2 regions of the Massilia sp. X63 genome follow, and region 2 is predicted to be linked to the other one. Evidence: predicted binding sites of a transcription regulator. Region 2 holds the regulator's gene; the other holds the start of a gene.
What was found. Region 2 encodes LexA, which represses DNA repair genes until DNA is damaged. Its sites were predicted from a motif close to ACTGTATNNNNATACAGT; they were not measured.

Region 1: a site for LexA is predicted at 2,611-2,628, ahead of imuA (translesion DNA synthesis-associated protein ImuA). Genes of this name have one in related genera too.

Annotation. Positions count from the first base shown of each region.
Region 1 is NZ_JBFTEF010000006.1:118,827-125,868, reverse strand. It holds gene AB3347_RS14000 (response regulator) at 1-15, opposite strand, end outside; gene AB3347_RS13995 (DNA polymerase Y family protein) at 330-1,913, opposite strand; gene imuA (translesion DNA synthesis-associated protein ImuA) at 1,843-2,577, opposite strand; gene AB3347_RS13985 (putative Na+/H+ antiporter) at 2,822-4,060, shown strand; gene AB3347_RS13980 (DUF86 domain-containing protein) at 4,073-4,489, shown strand; gene AB3347_RS13975 (endonuclease/exonuclease/phosphatase family protein) at 4,600-5,688, opposite strand; gene AB3347_RS13970 (hypothetical protein) at 5,925-6,098, shown strand; gene AB3347_RS13965 (cytochrome c) at 6,108-6,902, opposite strand; gene AB3347_RS13960 (cbb3-type cytochrome c oxidase subunit I) at 6,899-7,042, opposite strand, start outside.
Region 2 is NZ_JBFTEF010000006.1:245,911-252,952, forward strand. It holds gene purF (amidophosphoribosyltransferase) at 1-1,014, shown strand, start outside; gene AB3347_RS14510 (cystathionine gamma-synthase family protein) at 1,027-2,280, shown strand; gene AB3347_RS14515 (sel1 repeat family protein) at 2,396-3,130, shown strand; gene lexA (transcriptional repressor LexA) at 3,205-3,837, opposite strand; gene rpsF (30S ribosomal protein S6) at 4,133-4,525, shown strand; gene priB (primosomal replication protein N) at 4,565-4,855, shown strand; gene rpsR (30S ribosomal protein S18) at 4,902-5,192, shown strand; gene rplI (50S ribosomal protein L9) at 5,230-5,682, shown strand; gene AB3347_RS14545 (replicative DNA helicase) at 5,825-7,042, shown strand, end outside.

The DNA.
Region 1 (7,042 bases), 130 kb from region 2:
GCGTATGCCGCCCACTGCTGCTTTCTCGTCCTGTCCGTATGTATCCGGGCTGCCGGGCGTGAAGCCAGGGCGTGTCTTGTCGGCACACATACGGCGATTCATCAAGCCGAACACTCAGCCTCCATGGAAATGGTTGATCGCAGCGCAGGCGCCTTGCGCGCCATGCGCTGTCATTGACCCGCCTAGTATGGCGCAATCGGGCCGATCGAAGCGCCCGCTTACCACGATGCCGTGGCGACGCCACGGTATGGATGGGCTTTGGCGGCAAGCACCGGGCGCCTGTTTCCAGGAGAAACGATTGCGCTGCCGGGACGGCAAGCCTGTGGCGCCTATCCGAACAGCCCGTGCAGGTACCAGCGCGGCTCGGCGTCCTCGCCGGCGCCGACGATGCGCTCGCGGTAGATCCAGTACAGCGTGTGGTCCTGCCCCTCGGCGATGAAGTAGTCGCGGGTCTGGGTCTCGCTCCACCAGCCGGCCTCGATGCGCTCGGGCGTGGAGGCCACCTTCAGCGGCGAGCCGTAGAAGGGCCGGTGGTTGCGCATCAGCAGCGCGATCGGCTTGGCCAGCAGCCAGCTTGGGCGCGGCAGGCTGGCGACGTCGGGCGGCAGGCGGGCGCTGCTGCCCGACGCCCGCGCAGCGCCCTGCACCGGCACCCATTCGTTGGCGACCTCGGGCCGGTAGTCGGCCTGCGGCAGCGCCTGCAGCACGTTTTCCGGCCCCAGCCGCGCCACCAGCAGCTCGAGCATGCGCATGCGGTCTTCCTCGCTGCCGCCCGGCTCGGGAAACAGGGATTCGGTCGGCGGCGCCATGGGCCGCACCTGGCGCGCTTCCAGCGCGAGTCCGATCACCGGCGCCGGCAGCTCCTGCCGGGCCAGGCGTTCCTTGAGCAGGCGCACCAGGTGCTCGTCGCGCCAGCCCGGTTCGGCCAGGGCGATCTCGAGCGCCGTCGGCGGCATCGCTACCCGCCCGCGCTCGTGCTCCATCAGCAGGGTGATACGCTCCACCGCGAGCTGGCGCACACACAGCCAGCCGACCAGCTGCAGCACCAGGTGGTGGGCGCCGGCCAGCAGCAGATCGGCCTGTTCGATGCGGTCGAACAATTCGAGCCGGGCCCGGAAACTCTCGGGCGGGGCGACCCATTCGAACAGCTCGGGACACATGCCGTAGGCGGCGTCGAGCATGTCGAGCAGTTCGCGTCCGCAACGCCGCTGCAGGCCGGGACGCGGCAGGCGCCGCAGCTCGGCCAGGCTCTCGCAGCCGATGCCCTCGAACCAGGACATGTAGGGCCGCGCCGGCGGCAGCAGCGCCACCGGCAGGCGGCCGAGGCGGCGTTCGAGCGAGGCCATGCGCAAGGCTCGGCCGCCGCCGCGGCCACCCCGGCCAGCGCCGCGCGCGCCGGCTCGGCCGGCATCTTGTCCGCCTCCTTGCCCGCCCCCCTGCCCGCTGCCATGCGCCACGGCGTGCGCCCCCGCACGCGCCAGCAGCCAGGCCGCACGCGCCGTCGGCGCGCAGCTGAGCGAGACGCTGAAGCCGAGCGTGCGCAGGCTGGCCCGCACGCGTGCGCACAGGGCGCGGATGCCGCCGAACAGGCGCAGGCTGGCGCCGATGTCGAGCAGCAGCGTGGCTTCTTCAAGCAGCGCGACCTGTGGCGTGAATTGCAGCATCGCCAGCGCGACCGCGTCCAGCGCCTCGGCTTCGCGCGCGGCGCTGCGCTCGAGCAGGCGCGCTTCGGGCATGAGCATCAGCACGCCGCCGCGCCGCATGCCGCGCCCGACGCCGGCCGCGCGCGCCGCCGTTGAAACCGCCAGCACGCGTTCGTGCTCCAGCACGACGCTGCCCGGGTCACTGCACCAGCTGGGGCTGAAGACCTCGAGCGGCAGTTGGGGTAATGACAGGCCGATCCACAAACGCATGTCGTTGAAGGAGAGAAGAAGTGAGCGGTAAACCAAGCGGCAGGAACAGCGGCGCATCGCACTGCGGCCCCCGGCGCTTGACGAAGTCGATGTGCAGGCCGCCCGCGGCCGGCCGCAGGCCCAGGCGCAGGGGCGCGGGCGAGGCGTCCTGCGCCGCGGCCAGCGGGCGCAGCATGAAGAACAGGGTTTCCCCGGCCTGGGCCGCCAGGTGCAGGCGGCGCAGGCTTTCGCCGCGCGCATGATTGGCCCAGAACAGCAGCGCGCCGCAGCTGCCGCTGCGCAGCACCTGCTCGGCCGCCCACAGCGCGTCGGCGCTGCGGCTGGTACGCAGCCACAGCAGTTGCGAAGGCGGCAGGCCCAGCGCGGCCAGCGCCAGGGCTTGCGGCGGGTGCGGCGGCTGGAGCAGGACGATGCGGCGCTCGGCACAGGCTTGCAGGGCCGGGCGCAGCAGGCGCATTTCGCCGATGCCGGGCTGTTGCTGCAGCAGCTCGACCAGGGTGCCGACGGGCCAGCCGCCGCCGGGCAGCTGGGACGACAAGGGCGCATGCCCGGTATCGACGCAACGCGTGCCGGAGCGCGCCAGTTGCGAGGCGCGCCAGAGCGAAGGATGCAGGGTCTCCGGCGCAGCCAGAGAGGCGGAAGACGGCGACGAAGTCCCTGCCATGGATGAGCAATTCATATGGGTTGGCAAACAAGTACTGTATAAACGTACAGTACTCGCTGAGCCCGGATTTGGCAAGATGTATTCATTTTGGACATACCAGTCGGGTGATTGGTATTGACAGAACTTAAAGCTGCGTCCTGCCTGTAAATCCGGCCCGGTCGCGCAAATCATGAAATAATGCTGACTCGTCCATTTACATCCAGACAATGATCAACCTGTCTCCCGCACGCCACGAAGTCGCTCCGTGAATACGCTCCAGCTCACCGGCGCCATCCTGTTCGCGATCGCCCTGGTTCACACCTTCTCCACCAAGCTGTTCCATTCGTTGGCCCGGCGCCATCCGCGCCATGCCGGACTGTTCCACCTGCTGGGCGAAGTCGAGGTCGTGTTCGGCTTCTGGGCCTTCGTGCTGGTCCTCGCCATGGCCCTGCTGGCAAGCGGCGCCGAGGCCATCGGCTACGTCGAGTCGCGCCAGTACACCGAACCGCTGTTCGTGTTCGTGGTGATGGTGATCGCGGCCTCCAGGCCGGTGCTCGACGCCGTGCGCGACCTGCTGGCGATGCTGGCCCGGTTGGCCCCGGTCCGCACCGAGGTGGCCTTGTGCTGGCTCGGCCTGGCGCTGGTGCCGCTGGGAGGCTCCCTGATCACCGAGCCGGCCGCGATGACCCTGGCGGCCCTGATGCTGGCCCCCCAGGTGTTCCGGCCCGGCATTCCCGAGTGGATGAAATACGGTGCGCTCGGCGTATTGTTCGTGAATGTCTCGATCGGCGGCACCCTCACCGCCTATGCCGCACCGCCAGTGCTGATGGTGGCCGGCACCTGGGGCTGGGACAGCGCCTTCATGGCCTCGACCTTCGGCTGGCGCGCCGCGCTGGCGGTGATCTTCAACGCGACCCTCATTACCCTGCTGCTGCGCCGCCACCTGGAGCCAGGCAAGGTGGTCGAAGACGTGCGCATGCCCTGGCTCGTTTCGGCGGTCCACCTGGCCCTGCTGGCGGGCGTGGTGCTGCTGGCCCACCATCCGGTGCTGTTCATCGGCCTGTTCCTGCTGTTCCTCGGCTATACCCAGGCCTATCCGAAGCACCAGTCGCCCCTGATCCTGAAGGAAGGCCTGCTGGTCGGTTTCTTCCTGGCCGGACTGGTGGTGCTGGGCGGCATGCAACAGTGGTGGCTGCAGCCGCTGGTGTCGAGCCTGGAGCCGACCGCGCTGTTCTTCGGCGCGCTGGCCCTGACGGCAATCACCGATAATGCGGCCCTGACCTACCTCGGTTCGCTGATCGAGGGGCTGTCCGATCACGCCAAGTACATGCTGGTGGCCGGCGCGGTCGGCGGCGGCGGCCTGACCGTGATCGCCAACGCGCCCAACCCGGCCGGTGCCGCCCTGCTGCGCGAAGGCTTCGACGAGGGCTCGATCGGCATGGGCGGGCTGTTTTTGGGGGCGCTGGGACCGACCTGCGTGGCGGCGCTGCTGTTCCTGATCTGATGGAGTAAAGACATGGACGACGACATCCTGGTACACAAGGCCGCCACCATCGAGCGCTGCTGCCGGCGCGCACGCGAAGAATACGAAAAGGGCCCGGCCACTTTCGTGAGCGACCTCACGCGCCAGGACGCGGCCACCCTCAACGTGATCCGGGCCTGGGAGGCCGCCATCGAGATGGGCGACTACGTGATCGGCAACGTCCGCCTCGGCCTGCCGCAGGACGAGCGCGAAGTCATCACCCTGCTGGCCGAACACGGCTGGATCGCCCCCCTGCTGGCCGAAGAGCTCAAGCGCACCGGCGAATTCTGCCGCGCCGAATGGGATTACCAGGAAGCGCCGCTGCCGGCCCTGGTGACGATCCTCAAGCGCGGGCTGGACGATTTCACCCTCTATGCCCAGGCGCTGGTCAGCGGAGCCGCAACGGCCTGATTTGATCCAAAGCGTCCAACAGAGCCCTCAGGGCAAGGCGCGGAGTCGCTGACAGTACGTCAGTACGGCAAGACGACGCAACGCAGCAATGAGGGCTTTGCTGGACGCTTTCAGGGTTGGGGCTCGTGGACGTCGGAGACTTCCACATCCTCGGCGGCGATCTTCTCTTCCGCCAGCGCTTCGTCTTCCTTGTCCGCGACCAATCCCTCCTGGTCGGCGCCGCGCGCGCTGTCATAGGTGAGCTCGACCAGCATCGGGAAATGGTCCGAGCCGAAGGAAGGCAGGCGCTGGATCAGGGACAGCGTGAAATGCTCGCTGTGGAACAGGTGGTCGAGCGGCCAGCGTGCAAACCAGTAGCCGGCGTGGAAGGTATTGAACATGCCGCGCCCGATGCGCGGGTCGAGGAGGCCGCTGATCTTGCGGAACAGCCGGGTCGTGGTCGACCACGCCACGTCGTTCAGGTCGCCAGCGACGATCACCGGCGTTTCCAGCCCGGCTTCCGCCACGCTCTTGGCCACCACCAGCAATTCGGCGTCGCGCTGGGTCGATTCCATGTGCTCGGTCGGGCTCGGCGGCGTTGGATGCAGGAAATGCATGCGCACCTTGTGTCCGGACGGCAGGATCACCAGGGTATGGATCGACGGGATATCGTCTTCGACCAGGAACTGGATCGCACTGTCCTCCAGCGGCAGGCGAGAATACACGTGCATGCCATATAGATTGTCGAGCGGACACTTGAGCGCATGCGGATAGTCGTCCTGCAGCACATCCAGCCTTTCCTGCCACCATGCATCCGTTTCCAGCGTGACGAAGATGTCGGGCTGGTGCTGCCGGATCAGGGCGATCAATCCCTCGGTATTCCGGTTCGGCATCAAGACATTGGCCGTCAGGATACGAAACTGCCGGTGCGCCCCGCCGACCACCGCGACTTTCACTTCATGGGGATAAGCCTTGGTGTAGGGAAGGATCCACCAGGCCTGGTAGGCCAGGCAAGCCGCGTTGACCGCCAGCAGCCAATAGTAGGAACTGTCGCGCCAGTCGAGGAACACGAATTGCCCCACCAGCACGGCGAGCGACAGGATGGCCAGTTGCAGGCGCGGGAAATCCAGGTCCCGGATCCACCACCCGGTACATCGCAACAGGGGCAGCAGCGTCGCAAGGACGATGACGGCAACCAGGGTCACGAAAGTAGGCAGCATGGTGGTCTTGATCTCGACGGCGTTGAACAGTGGCTCATCACAAATGCGATGGCGCAAGTATGCCCGCTTTCGCACGCGGTCGTCTGTACGATAGCGTGCACAAGCGGAAAGCTGATCCGGTTCATAGCAGCCTGAGAGCTTGCTGGACGGCCTCCTTACGCATGTTTGCGCAATCCTCTTGAAAACCCGCCGGCCTGGATCTATTTTTGGGATGTCGCACGAACCAGGAAGCCGGCATGGACCTCAGCAAGCCAGCAGACAAGACAAGCTGCCGTGCTCGACACATCGAGCGCGCCGCGCGCCCCGCATCCAGGTTGCGCCTGAATGCCTATCCCCTGCTGGGCATCCTGCTGGTCATCGTGCCGGCCGTGCTGGCCTACGGCGGCCTGTTCCTCCTGCTCATCGACTGATCCCCTCGTTCAGCGCGCCGCGTAGTAGCGGCTGAGCTCCACGATTTCCTGGTCCGTCAGGCCGTGCGCGGCATTGCGCATCTGGCGGTTGATGTCGTTGGCGCGGCGGCCGTCGCGGAAGGCCGAGAGCTGGTTGCGCAGGTAGGTCTCCGACAGGCCTTCCAGCACCGGCGTGGCCGGCCGCAGCGCATGCGGGCTGTGGCAGGACGCGCAGGCGCCGATCGAGCGCATCGGGTCGCCGTTGCGCACCAGGCGCGGGCTCTGCTGCGCCACCGGCGCCACCGCGGCGATCCGCTCGCGTTCGAGCGAGGCATAGTAGGCCGCCAGGTCGCGCATGTCCTGGTCGCTCAGGTTTATCACCAGCGGCCGCATGATGGCGCTCTGGCGGTGGCCGGATACGAAGTCGCGCAGCTGCTTGTACGTGGCCGAGGCCGGCTGCCCCGCGAGGTGCGGAGTGCCGGCCGGGCTGGTGCCGCGTGCGCCATGGCACATGGTGCAGGCCATCGCCAGCGTCGCGCCCCGCCCCACCGAAGCGCCCTCTTCGCCGCCCATCATGGTGGCGCTCACGATCACGCTGCTGGGGTACTTGCGCTCGTCTTCGGGCAGGGCCGCGCCCTGGTAGGGCGCCGGCGCGCCCGCGGCGCTACAGATGGCTTCCCACAGGCTTTCCATCGCGGCGCGCGCATGGGCCCGCGGTACCCACACGAAGCCGATCAGCGCGGCGGCGAAGGCGATGGCCGCCAGGATCGCCACGCTCCAGGTGAACCAGCGGTTGCGGAACGAAAAGGTCTTGTCGACGCTCATGGCTGTGCTCCTACCGGCACTGCCGGCACCGAGGTCTGCTTGAGCGCGATGAGCTGGCTGATCGGGTAGCCGTAGTTCACCAGCGACAGCCCGATCATCAGCGCCAGCCACAGCGCGTAGCCGTTCAGCGCGGCGGGAAT
Region 2 (7,042 bases):
GTGTCGCAGATCGCCGGCCACGGCATGCTGGCCTTCCGCGATCCGTTCGGCATCCGTCCGCTGTGCCTCGGCGTGAACGAGGGCGAGCACGGCACCGAATACCTGGTGGCGAGCGAGTCGGTGGCGCTGGAAGGCCTGGGCTTCCGCTTCGTGCGCGACATCGCGCCGGGCGAGGCGGTCTTCATCGCCAACGACGGCACGCTGTCGGAGCGCCAGTGCGCCGAGAATCCGTCGCTGAACCCCTGCGCCTTCGAGTACGTCTACCTGGCGCGCCCCGATTCGGTGATCGACGGCGCCTCGGTGTACGCGACCCGCCTGCGCATGGGCGAATACCTGGCCGACAAGATCCGCCAGGAGATCCCGGTCGACGAGATCGACGTGGTGATGCCGATCCCCGATTCCTCGCGGCCGGCAGCGATCCAGCTGGCGCTGAAGCTCGGCGTCGAGTACCGCGAAGGTTTCATCAAGAACCGCTATATCGGCCGTACCTTCATCATGCCTGGGCAAGGCATGCGCAAGAAGTCGGTGCGCCAGAAGCTCAACGCGATCGCTTCCGAATTCAAGGACAAGAACGTGCTGCTGGTCGACGACTCGATCGTGCGCGGCACCACCAGCCGCGAGATCGTGCAGATGGCGCGCGACGCCGGCGCCCGCAAGGTCTTCTTCGCCTCGGCCGCGCCGCCGGTGCTGTACCCGAACGTGTACGGCATCGACATGCCGACCCGCGACGAGCTGATCGCCCACGGCCGCACGGTCGAGGAAGTCTGCCAGGAGATCACCGCCGACCGCCTGGTCTACCAGGACATCGATGCGCTCAAGCGCGCGATCTCGGACGTCAACCCGGCCCTGAAGAACTTCGAGGCCTCGTGCTTCGACGGCGTCTACGTCACCGGCGACGTGACACCGGAATACCTGGACCTCCAGGAATCGGCACGCCACAACGGCAGCAGCAAGCCGGTCGAGGACGCGCCGACCAACCAGCTCAACCTCAACCGTCCGGTCACGGCGGAGTGACGGGGGCCTCCCATGAGTGAGTCGCAAGCAAAGCCGGCTTCGTACGGCTTCACCACCACCGTCCTGCACAACGACCGCCGCAAGGCGGTCGAGCACGGCTCTCTGCACAAGCCGGTGCACACCTCGGTGGCCTTCGGCTACGGCGACGCGCGCCAGCTGGCGTCGGTGTTCCAGGGCAAGGAGCCGGGCTTCCGCTACGGCCGCCAGGGCAATCCGACCGTCGGCGCGCTCGAGGACAAGATCAGCAAGATGGAAGACGGCGTCGGCACCATCTGCTTCGCCACCGGCATGGGCGCCATCGGCGCGCTGTTCCAGGGGCTGCTGCGCGCGGGCGACCACATCGTCTCGTCCTCCTTCCTGTTCGGCAATACCAACAGCCTGTGGCAAACCGTGGCCGGCCAGGGCGTCGCCGTCGATTTCGTCGATGCGACCGATGTCGCCAACGTCGAAGCAGTCTTGAAGCCGGACACGCGCATGGTGTTCGTGGAGACCATCGCCAACCCGCGCACCCAGGTGGCCGACCTGGCGCGCATCGGCCAGCTGTGCCGTGAGCGCGGCATCCTGTACGTGGTCGACAACACCATGACCACCCCCTGGCTGTTCCGTCCGAAGGCGGTGGGGGCGGGCCTGGTGGTCAATTCCCTGACCAAGTCGATCGGCGGTCACGGCAACGCGCTGGGCGGCGCGCTGACCGACACCGGCCTGTTCGACTGGAGCGCCTACCCGCACATCGCGCCCAACTTCCGCAAGCAGCCGGTCGCAGCCCAGGGCCTGGCCCAGCTGCGCGCCAAGGCGCTGCGCGACTTCGGCGCGGCCCTCGGGCCGGAAGCGGCGCACCACATCGCGGTGGGCGCCGAGACCCTGGCGCTGCGCATGGAACGCACCTGCGGCAACGCGCTGGCGCTGGCCCGGATGCTGGAGGCCGATGAGCGCGTGGCGGCGGTGCACTACCCGGGCCTGGCCTCGCACCCGCAGCACGGCATCACGGAGGTGCTGTTCCGCGCGGGCGGCTCCCTGATGAGCTTCGAGCTGCGCGAGGATATCGACTGCTTCGACTACCTGAACCGCCTGCAGCTTGGCATCCCGGCCAGCAACCTGGGCGACACCCGCACCCTGGTGATCCCGGTGGCGCACACCATCTTCTTCGAGATGGGGGCGGAGCGGCGCGCCAGCATGGGCATTGCCGAGTCGCTGATTCGCGTTTCGGTGGGCATCGAGGATACCGACGACCTGCTGGCGGACTTCCGCCAGGCGCTGGACGCCTGAACGGGGTCGGCGCAACATGAAAACGGCAGCCTCGGCTGCCGTTTTTGCATCAGCGGTTGAGCGGGGCAGGGGAATGCCGCTATCATGGGATTTCTTTCCCTCATCCTCCTCTGCCATGAAGACCAAGCTGTTCCTTGCATCCCTGCTGCTGTGCGGCGCCGCCTTTGCCGGCGAGCTGGAAGACGCCAACGCCCTGTTCGAAAAAAAGGACTACGCTGCGGCCGTGAAGATCTACACCAGGCTGGCCAATGCCGGCAATCCGGCCGCCCAGCAGGCGCTGGGCCAGATGTACTTCTATGGCGAAGCAGGCGAGGTGGACGAGGCCAGGGCGGCCGCGCTGTTCAAGAAGGCTGCCGCCAAGGGCAACAAGATCGCCGCCGCTTCGCTCGAGATGATCGACCAGCGCGCCCAGCGCCGCAAGGAAATCGACTACTGGATCAGCGGCTACGACGGCGAAGACCTGAAGTCGGGCGAGTTCCGCTGCGTGACGCCGCGCATTCCGGCGATGTCGAAGATCAATGCCGATATCGACCGCATCGGCGCGGCCGTGGCCGCGTGGCAGGAGTGCTACAACAAGTTCGTTACCAACCTGAACGAGGCGACCCCGCTCACCAAGCGCATTCCGCCGGACATCCAGAAGCTGATGAACAAGGAAGAAATGGAGAAGTCGACTGCCTACCTGACCCAGCTGCACAGCAACCTGAGCGAAGAGGCGAAGGTAAGTTCGAAGCTGTTGCTGGCGGACTTCGCCGCCTGGCGCTCGGCGACCGAGGCCTATGTGGAAGAGCACAACAAGATGGTGAAGTCCGCCAAGAAGGACTCGTACTGGGCGGACAAGAAGATTCAGTAATCAGGATCTTCACCGGCGACGCGTGGGCCACGAGGGCCCACGCATTCGCGGACGATGCCGGAAGCGCGGGAGGCTCAGTGCCAGCTGCGCATCAGGCCGACCGCCAGGCCTTCCAGCGCGAACTCGTCTTCGGGCGACACCTGGATCACCTTGAAGTCCGGGTTTTCCGGCAGCAGCTCGACCAGGTTGCCGGTCTTGCGGTAGCGCTTGACGGTGACTTCTTCGCCGAGGCGGGCGACCACGATCTGGCCGTTCTTGGCGCTGTCGATCTTCTTGACCGCGAGGAAGTCGCCGTCGCAGATGCCGGCGTCGCGCATCGACCAGCCCTTGACCTTCAGCAGGAAGTCGGGGCGCGCCGAGAACATGGCGGCGTCGACGGAGTAGGTGGCTTCCACGTGTTCCTGGGCCAGGATCGGCGAGCCGGCGGCGACGCGGCCGACCAGCGGCAGCGACATCATCAGGGCCGCAGGCACCAGCGGGACCTGTTCGACCGAGGCGCCGACCAGGCGGATGCCGCGCGAGGTGCCCGGCGAAATCTCGATCGCGCCCTTGCGCGCCAGCGCCTGCAGGTGTTCTTCGGCCGCGTTGGCCGATTTGAAACCCAGCTCGGCCGCGATTTCGGCGCGGGTCGGCGGGAAGCCGGTGTTTTCGATCGCTTCCTTGATCAGGTTAAGGATCTGTTCTTGCCTTGCAGTGAGCTTGAGCATGGGTGTGTTACGGCAAATGGTTGTAAGAGCAGACTGTATTTTTGTACAGTATTCTGATATGCGCAAGGGCAAACACGGGAAAACTGTAAAAAAATTGTGCAATGCAGTCTGAAACGCCCACGAAGTGTGGTGCGACGCACGCATGCCGCCCCGAACCGCCGGGCTTTGCTGCGCCCAGGCCACGCCCCCGATTCCCATCGACGCATTTTTCCGGCTATAATGGCAGGCTTTCCCTTCCCACACTCGTCTTGACGCCGAGGTGGGCATTTGTTTAAACGTCCTTAAGGAGTGTTGCATGCGTCATTATGAAATCGTTTTTATCGTCCACCCGGACCAGAGCGAGCAAGTCCCGGCGATGATCGAGCGTTACAAGACCACGGTGACCAGCCGCGGCGGTAACATCCATCGCGTGGAAGACTGGGGCCGTCGCCAGATGGCTTACCAGATCCAGAAGCTGCCGAAAGCCCACTACATCTGCATGAACATCGAGTGCGACAACGAGACCCTGGTCGAGCTGGAAACCGCATTCAAGTTCAACGATGCCGTCCTGCGTCACCTGACCGTCAAGATGAAGAAGGCCGAAACCGCACCGTCGCCGATGATGAAGTCGGTCCAGCGCGAAGACGCAGCCAAGAGCCACCGCGCAGAAGCCGCAGCGCCTGCCGCTGCCCCGGCCGCAGCTGCCTAAGTTTTTCCCCAGGAATTCAGCAGGAAGCGACACAGCGCAGTGAACCAGTTCCAGCTCATCGCGACCATCGCGGAGCGTGACGTACTGCGTTATACCCCGGCCGGCGTCCCCATCGTGGGCGTCATCCTGATGCACAGTTCGCAGCAGGAAGAGGCAGGGGTGGCAAGGCAGGTCGAGTTTGATATCCCCGCGCTGGCCGCGGGCACGATTTCAGGCCGGGTTGCCGACGCCGAACTCGGCGCCGCCTACCGCTTCGAAGGATTCCTCGCACGGAAGAACCGCAACAGCAAAGCCTTGGTGTTTCACATCATTGATTTCAGTGCCGCATAGTCGCCCAGCGACACGGCCAATTTAGATTAGATACAGGAGCCTCGAAATGGCATTCGGTAAAAAGTTCGACAAAAACAAAGCTAAAGAAAAACTCAAGCGCAAACAGCAGAACCCGCTGTTCAAGCGCAAGAAGTTCTGCCGCTTCACCGCCGCAGGCGTGGAACAGGTGGACTACAAGGACGTCGACACCCTGAAGGACTTCGTCCAGGAAAACGGCAAGATCATGCCGGCACGCCTGACCGGCACCAAGGCGCACTACCAGCGCCAGGTCGACACCGCCATCAAGCGCGCACGCTACCTCGCGCTGCTGCCGTACACCGACCTGCACAACGCCTAATCGTCGGCACGTCAGTCAGAATACCTGGAGAATAAATATGCAAGTTATCCTGCTCGAAAAAGTGGTCAACGTCGGCAACCTGGGCGACGTCGTCAAAGTCAAGGACGGTTACGCACGTAACTTCCTGATCCCGCAAAAGATGGCACGCCGCGCCACCCAGGCAGCCGTGGCCGAGTTCGAAGTCAAGCGCGCCGAACTGGAAAAAGCAGCAGCTGAAAAGCTGTCGGCTGCCCAGGCACAAGGCGACAAGCTGAGCGGCATGACCGTCACCATCGCCCAGAAGGCGGGCGTGGACGGCCGTCTGTTCGGTTCGGTCACCAACTTCGACATCGCCGAAGCCCTGAGCAAGCAAGGTTTCGCCGTCGAGAAGTCGCAGGTTCGCATGCCGACGGGTCCGCTGAAGACCACCGGCGAGTTCCCGGTCGCCGTCGCGCTGCACACCGACGTCGTCTCGGAGATCACCATCGCCGTCGTCGGCGAAGCTGCTTAATAGCAGACAAGCGCAGGGTGGGTGTATGCCCACCAGTGCGTTGTTGTATAAATGAAAAAGCCGGGTTCGCCCGGCTTTTTTATTGGTGGAAATTCTCACCAATGATGTCAGCCGTGTGACCGGAAACGGTATAATGCCCGCCATGAATTCCCCATCCGATCCGCAAGTCGATTCCCTGCGCATCCCGCCGCATTCCATCGAAGCAGAGCAGTCCGTCATCGGCGGCCTCCTGCGCGATAACGCGGCCTGGGACCGCATTGCCGACTTCATGCACGCGGACGATTTTTACCGCTACGACCACCGCATCATCTTCGAACAGATGGTCCGCCTGATCAACGCCGGCAAGCCGGCGGACGTGATCACGGTCTACGAAGCCTGCAACATGCTCGGCAAGGCCGAGGAAGTGGGCGGCCTGCAGTACCTGAACGCGATGGCGCAGAACACGCCGTCGGCGGCGAATATCCGCCGCTACGCCGAGATCGTGCGCGACCGCGGCATCCTGCGTAAACTCATCACCGTCGCCGACGAGATCTCGGGCAATGCCTTCAACCCGCAAGGCAAGGAAGTCAAGCAGATGCTCGACGAGGCCGAGTCGAAGATCTTCGCGATCGCCGAATCCGGCGCCCGCGGCGCCCAGGGCTGGAACCCGATCCAGCCGCTGCTGACCCAGGTGGTCGAGCGCATCGACGAGCTGTATTCGCGCGAGAACCAGGGCGAGATCACCGGCGTGCCGACCGGCTTCATCGACCTCGACCGCATGACCTCGGGCCTGCAGCCGGGCGACCTGGTCATCGTGGCCGGCCGTCCGTCGATGGGCAAGACGGCGTTCTCGGTCAACATCGGCGAGAACGTGGCGATCGAAGCCGGCCTGCCGGTGGCCGTGTTCTCGATGGAGATGGGCGGCGCCCAGCTGGCCATGCGTATGCTCGGTTCGGTCGGCCAGCTCGACCAGCACCGCCTGCGTACCGGCCGCCTGAACGACGAGGACTGGCCGCGCCTGACGCACGCCATCCAGAAAATGAACGACGCCCAGCTCTACATCGACGAGACGCCGGCGCTGAACCCGATCGAGATGCGCGCACGGGCACGACGCCTGGCGCGCCAGTGCGGCAAGCTGGGCCTGATCATCGTCGACTACCTGCAGCTGATGCAGGGCAGCCAGCCGGGCGACAACCGCGCGTCCGAGATCTCGGAGATCTCGCGTTCGCTCAAGGGCCTGGCGAAAGAGCTGCATTGCCCCGTCATTGCCCTGTCCCAGCTGAACCGCTCGCTGGAACAACGACCCAACAAACGTCCCGTCATGTCCGACCTGCGCGAATCGGGCGCTATCGAACAGGACGCCGACGTTATCATCTTCCTG